Linked DNA regions of Deinococcus aerius. The protein of the gene in region 1 interacts with the protein of each later gene in a pairwise test. Links are inferred from orthologs where the notes say so. Each region holds a gene or a part of one and is shown in the gene's direction. Other genes may lie near its edges. The genes, in order: dnaA and nadE.

Region 1 (3,209 bases):
CGTCAGCACCGTGAGCGTCTACGCCGAGCAAGGCCGCCACCCCATTCGGGAGGACGACCCCCTGCTGCCCGAGGCCGCCGAGGACGTGACCGAGGTGACGGGCGAGACGTACGGCCCCCTCAAGGTGACCTGCGAGCGAATCGTGGGGGAGGTCTTCGGCGAGCGCGCGACCATCCTGCGCCCGCAGATCGTGGCGGGGCCATACGACCCCACCGGGCGCTACACGTACTGGGTGGACCGGGTGGCGGCGGGTGGGGACTTCCTCGCCCCCGGCGACGGCTCCGACTTCATCCAGGTCATCGACGCCCGCGACCTCGCGCGCTTCACGGTCAGGGTGCTGGAGGAGGATATCCCCGGCGTCTTCAACCTCGCGGGTCCCCGGCTGAGCTGGCGGGAGTTCCTGAACCTGGCGCGGGAGGCGACGGGATCGGACGCCCACGCGGTCTGGGTGGACGAGGCGACGCTGGAGGCGCAGGGCGTGGGCTGGCGCGAGTTGCCCGCCTGGGTTCCGGCGGGAGGCGAGCAGGGCGGGCTGATGGACGTGAGCAGCGAGCGGGCGCGGGCGGCGGGCCTGACCCACACCGACCCCCTGACGACGGCCCGGGACACCCGCATGTGGAGCGCAAACACGCCGCAAAAGCTCTTCCTGACCCCCGGGCGGGAGGCGGAGGTGCTGGCCTCCACCCGCCGGGGCTGAGTCTTCCCCTCTCGCCTCTCTCCCGGGAGAGAGAACGGGAGGGGGTGGTATGCTGGCCCCGAAAGTCCGAGTGGGCAAGACCTAGGGGAGGTGCGCCTTATCACGCAGGAAATCTGGGCGGACGTGCTGGGGTACGTCCGCAAAAACATCTCGGAAGTCGAGTACCACACCTGGTTCGCCCCCGTGAAGAACCTGGGGGTGCAGGACGGCTCGCTCGTGCTGGGCGTCCGCAACTCGTTCGCGCAGGAGTGGTTTCGCAAGCACTACCTGGAACTGCTGGAGGACGCGCTGCGCAGCCTGGGCGCGCAGAACCCGCAGGTCAGCTTCCAGGTGCTGCCCGCCGTGCAGGAGGCGATGATCCTCCCGCAGGACCCGCCGCCCGCGCCCACCCTGGGGCAGCCGCTGGGCCAGATCAGCCGGCCCGCACCCCCCGCCGTGGCCGCCGAGAACCGCAAGAGCCTGAATCCCAAGTACACCTTCGAGAATTTCGTGGTGGGGCCGAACAACAACCTCGCGCACGCGGCGGCGCTGGCAGTCGCCGAGTCGCCCGGCAAGGCCTATAACCCCCTCTTCATCTATGGGGACGTGGGCCTGGGCAAGACGCACCTCATGCACGCGGTCGGGCACTACATGACCGAGCGGTATCCCGAGAAGCGCGTCGAGTACGTCTCCACCGAGTCGTTCACGAATGACCTGATCAACGCCATCCGCGACGACAAGATGACCCAGTTTCGGAACCGCTACCGCTCGGTGGATCTGCTGCTCGTGGACGACATCCAGTTCCTGGGCGGCAAGGAGCGCACCCAGGAGGAGTTCTTCCACACCTTCAACGCGCTCTACGAGAACCACAAGCAGATCATCCTGAGTTCCGACCGCCCCCCCAAGGACATCGAGACGCTGGCGGGACGGCTGCGCAGCCGCTTCGAGTGGGGCCTGATCACCGACATCCAGAGCCCCGAGTTCGAGACGCGCGTGGCGATCCTCAAGATGAACGCCGAACACAACCGCATCGACATCCCGCAGGAGGTGCTGGAGCTGATCGCCCGCCAGGTGACGAGCAACATCCGTGAGCTGGAGGGGGCCCTGATGCGGGTCGTGGCGTTCGCCAGCCTGAACAACGTGCCCTTCTCGCGCGCGGTGGCCGCCAAGGCGCTGAGCAACGTGTTCGCGCCGCAGGAGGTCAAGGTCGAGATGATGGACGTGCTGCGCTCGACCGCCGCCCACTTCAACATGCCTCCGGACGTGATTCGCGGCTCGGGCCGGGTGCGCGAGGTCGTCGTGCCCCGCCAGGTGGCGATGTACCTGATCCGCGAGCTGACGAGCCACTCCCTGCCGGAGATCGGCCAGTTCTTCGGCCGTGACCACTCCACCGTGATGCACGCGGTCTCCAAGGTGACCGAGCAACTGGGCAAGGACCCCGAGCTGACGGCCTCGGTGGACGCCCTGCGACGCCATCTCCAGAATGTGGAAGATGAGGAAAACCTTGCGTAGTTTCATCTTCAATTCCTTGATGAACAGAATAAGTTCCAAAAACCGTTCCAAATCCGTGTGCAAACTTTCACTTTCTGTGGAAAACCCTGTGGATAACCTGTGGAAAACCCCGTTTTTTCTGTGGAAAACTCTGTGGAAAACCGGGTGGTCATTTAACCCTGTGGATAAGTGCCCGAGTTATCCACAGGTTATCCACAGGGAAGTGCCAGTTATCCACAATTTTGTCCACAGGCAAGATCGGCTCCTGGAGCGGCCCTAGGCCACTTTTCCACAGTTTCCACAGGACCTACTACTACTACTACTATCTTTTTAGTTTTAAAAGAACAGGTAAAAGATAGGGGCGAACCCAGAGAGGGGAATGATGAGAGCGCACGTCACCAAGAAAACCCTGAGCGAAGGTCTCGGCCTGCTGGAACGAGTGGTCCCCAGCCGCAGCAGCAATCCCCTCCTGACCTCCCTGAAGGTGGAGGCGTCCGAGGCCGGACTGACCCTGAGCGGAACCAACCTGGAAATCGACCTGTCGTGCTTCGTGCCCGCCGAGGTGCAGGACCCGCAGAGCTTCGTGGTGCCCGCCCACCTGTTCGCGCAGATCGTGCGGAATTTGGGCGGCGAACTCGTGGAGCTGGAGATCGTGGGGAGCGAACTCGCCGTGCGTGCGGGCGGGAGCGACTTCAAGCTCCAGACCGGGGACCTGGAGGCGTACCCGCCGCTGAGCTTTCCCGCCCACGCCGACGTGAGCCTTGACGCCGCCGAACTCGCCCGCGCCTTTGGCAGCGTGCGTTACGCGGCGAGCAACGAGGCGTTTCAGGCGGTCTTCCGGGGCATCAAGCTGGAACACCGCGGCGGCGGCTCCGCCCGGGTCGTCGCCTCCGACGGCTACCGGGTCGCCATCCGCGACTTTCCCGCTGACGGGGATGGCCGCAACCTGATCGTCCCCGCCCGCAGCGCCGACGAGCTGATCCGGGTGCTGAAGGACGGCGAGGCCCGCTTCACCTACGGCGAGGGGATGCTCAGCGTGACC
Region 2 (3,104 bases), on another replicon or contig:
GGCTCAAAGACGGTGCTCAGCCACCACGCCAGCGCCGCCACCGCCACCGTCCCCAGCGCCCAGAAGCTCTCCAGGTACACCAGGAAGCGCCCCCGCCACGCGGTCGGCACGAACTCGGCCATCATCGCGTAGTCCACCGGCAGGGTGCCCCCGATGGCGAAGCCCGTCAGGAAGCGCGCGGCCAGGAGCAGTGAGGCGGTGGGGGCAAAGGCGCCGAGCAGGCCAAAGATCAGCCCCAGGCTCACCGTCGTCAGGAACACCGCCCGGCGCCCAATCTGGTCGGCCAGCCAACCCCAGAACAGGGCGCCGACCAGCATCCCGGCAAAGGTGGCGCTGAGCAGCAGCGTGGCCTCCGCCGAGCCCCGCGCCAGCCCGAACGCGGCGCTGATGCCCGGCAGCGCGAAGCCCATGAGCAACACCTCCATCGCGTCCGCCGCCCACGTCAGGCCGCAGATCGCCAGGAGCCGCCACTGGAAAGGCCCCAACCCCAGCCGGTCAATCGCGTCATCGAGGGGGACAGCCGCCCGTGGTATCGCAGTCATAACCCGGCGAGTGTACGTGAGAGTTGGCACGAGGAAGGAGGAACCTGGGGGGGAACAGGGGGGAGCCGGACTGAGCTGAAGTGCTGCGATCCACAGGTTCAAGCGCGTTAAGGCATGTTCAGGAGGAACGTTGTCCCCCGCTCTCCCTGGGCAATAGGTACGTCCGGGCAATAGGGGACAAGGCAAGCGTTGCTTGCCACCCCTCTCCCCAACCCTCTCCCGCAAGGGGAGAGGGAGCAACAACGCCGAAGCTTCTGTTTTCAAAACCGTCTATTGTGGACGGCCCATTCCTACCCTCGGCTCGCACTCGCACTGCCTTCACCACGTCGGCTCGCGCAGCGAGACGGTGGGCACGCGGCTTGGGAAGCAACAAGATCAAACATTCCGCGCAGAAAGATGCGACCACGGGCGCGGCGGGCCGAGCCCCTTGCCGAGCGCAGCGGAAAGCTCCCCCCTCCACCAAGAGGAGAGACACGTAGGCGAGCTTGGCGTCAACGCGTGGGCCGCCCCGCGCGGCGGAGTCGTCGCCCCCGGTGGGGGTAGGGGGGCAGGGGGGGCGGGGGCAAGCCGCAGCAAGTTGCCCTGCCCCTCCCAAAATCCCTCCACACCCCCCGTGAAATACTCCCCCCATGCCCACCCTCCGCGACCAGATCCGCCGCGACCTCCACGTTCAGCCCGAGATCGATCCCGCCGCCGAGATCGAGCGCCGCGTGACCTTCCTGGCGGAGTACCTGCGAAGCACCCCGGCCAAAGGCTTCGTCCTGGGGATCAGCGGGGGCCAGGACAGCACCCTGACCGGGCGGCTGTGCCAACTCGCCGCGCAGCGGGTGCGGGCGCAGGGCGGCGAGGCCACCTTCATGGCCGTCCGCCTCCCCTACGGCGCGCAGGCCGACGAGGCCGACGCCCAGGTGGCCCTGGCCTTCATCCGCCCCGACCGGACGGTGACCGTGAACATCAAGGAGGCGGCGGACGCGAGCGCCCGGGCAGCGGCGCGGGCCCTGCGGGAGCCCCTGCACAACTCGCCGGATGTCGAGGCCGGACCCCACGACCCCCTGCGCGACTTCGTGCGGGGCAACATCAAGGCGCGCGAGCGGATGGTCGCCCAGTACGCCCTCGCCGGGCAGGAGAACCTGCTCGTGGTGGGCACCGACCACGCGGCGGAGGCGGTGACGGGCTTTTTCACTAAGTACGGGGACGGCGGCGTGGACCTCACTCCCCTGACCGGGCTGACCAAACGGCAGGGGGCGCAGCTTCTCGGGCACCTCGGCGCCCCGGAGTCCACCTGGCGCAAGGTGCCGACCGCCGACCTGGAGGACAACCGCCCCGGCCTCCCCGACGAGGCGGCCCTGGGGGTGACCTACGCGCAGATCGACGCCTACCTGGAGGGCCGGGAGGTGGCACCGGAAGCCGCGACCCGCATCGAGGCGCTCTACCTCGCCACCCGGCACAAGCGGGCGCTGCCGGTAACGCCGTTCGACGGGTGGTGGCGGGAGTGAGTGGGGTCGGGCGGCAGTTCGAGAGGCGGTGAAGAGGGGCGGGCTCCTTTTTTCCCAGGAGACAACCCCCGAGTTGAGCAGTGCCTCTGAGACCGCAGGACTTCAAGTTCCCGATATAGACGTCTTTTCCCTGGCGATAACCTCACACAGCCGGGCCTTCCTCCTCGGCCAGAAGAGACCTCTGTGGCTTGAGGTCGTCCACGGGTGAAAAGAAGTTTCCTCCCCGCCTCACCCCTCGTTGTACTCCTGTTCCGCCGCGCGCTTGACGGGATTGTTGCGGGTGAGGGGCGTCTCCACCTCAGCGCCCCTCACGCTCCCGCTGCTTGTGGTGGGGCCGGGCAGGAAGCGGTTCCCGAGGGCGAGCATATCCGCGGTCAGCCCCGGCGCCAGCGCCTGCGCGTAGCGCAGCAGCAGGGCGAAACCGCCCACCATCACCTCGGCCTCGCCGCGCACGAGGGCCGTCACCATCCGGCGGGCCGCCGTCCCCGCGTCCAGCGAGAGGACGGGCAGGTTGTCCATCGTGGCGAAGAGGGCGTACTCCTTGGCCTGCTGGCCCTTGACCTCGGCGTGGCGGGGGCTGCCCGTCCGCATCAGCCAGGGGCAGACGGTGGTGACGCCCACCCCCTCGCGGGCGAGTTCGGCCCGCAGGGCCTGGCCCAGCCCGGTCACGGCGAACTTGCTCATGGAGTACGGCGCGAGGTGCGGGACGGCCACCTTGCCCCCGATGGACGAGACGATGAGGACCCGGCCCCGGCGGGCGCGCAGCAGCGGCAGGGCGGCGCGGGTGAGGCGCAGCGGCGCGAAGGCGTTGATCTCCATGATCTCGCGGAAGTCGGCCTCCGTCATGTTCTCCAGCGGTCCCACCTGGATCAGGCCCGCGTTGTTCACGAGTACGTCCAGGCCGCCGTACACCCGCGCGGCCTCCTCGACGATGCGCTCGATGTCGGCCTGGAGGGTCAGGTCGCCGCTGACGGTGTGGACGGTGGCGCCCGAGGCGCGCAGGCTGGCGGCGGCGCGGTCAAGCTCCTCCGTGTCCCGCGCCACGAGCATGAGCCGCGCCCCCCGG

Evidence for each region.
Region 2: the proteins of dnaA (region 1) and nadE interact in binary tests that used the Escherichia coli proteins (3 or more experiments, as listed by UniProt). The link is inferred for Deinococcus aerius from one-to-one orthologs.

What each region holds. Positions count from the first base shown.
Region 1 is NZ_BFAG01000016.1:70,359-73,567, forward strand. What follows is about bases 97-2,992. They hold dnaA (chromosomal replication initiator protein DnaA), read left to right. Parts: upstream 97-796; coding sequence 797-2,188; downstream 2,189-2,992. Other genes in these bases: DAERI_RS18860 (SDR family oxidoreductase), read left to right, coding at 97-697; dnaN (DNA polymerase III subunit beta), read left to right, coding at 2,550-2,992. In the rest of the region: more of DAERI_RS18860, read left to right, coding at 1-96; more of dnaN, read left to right, coding at 2,993-3,209. UniProt on the Escherichia coli protein: Plays an essential in the initiation and regulation of chromosomal replication. Binds in an ATP-dependent fashion to the origin of replication (oriC) to initiate formation of the DNA replication initiation complex once per cell cycle.
Region 2 is NZ_BFAG01000004.1:51,489-54,592, forward strand. What follows is about bases 314-3,104. They hold nadE (NAD(+) synthase), read left to right. Parts: upstream 314-1,171; coding sequence 1,172-2,038; downstream 2,039-3,104. Other genes in these bases: DAERI_RS07090 (MFS transporter), read right to left, coding at 314-542; DAERI_RS07100 (SDR family NAD(P)-dependent oxidoreductase), read right to left, coding at 2,267-3,104. Also shown: more of DAERI_RS07090, read right to left, coding at 1-313. UniProt on the Escherichia coli protein: Catalyzes the ATP-dependent amidation of deamido-NAD to form NAD. Uses ammonia as a nitrogen source.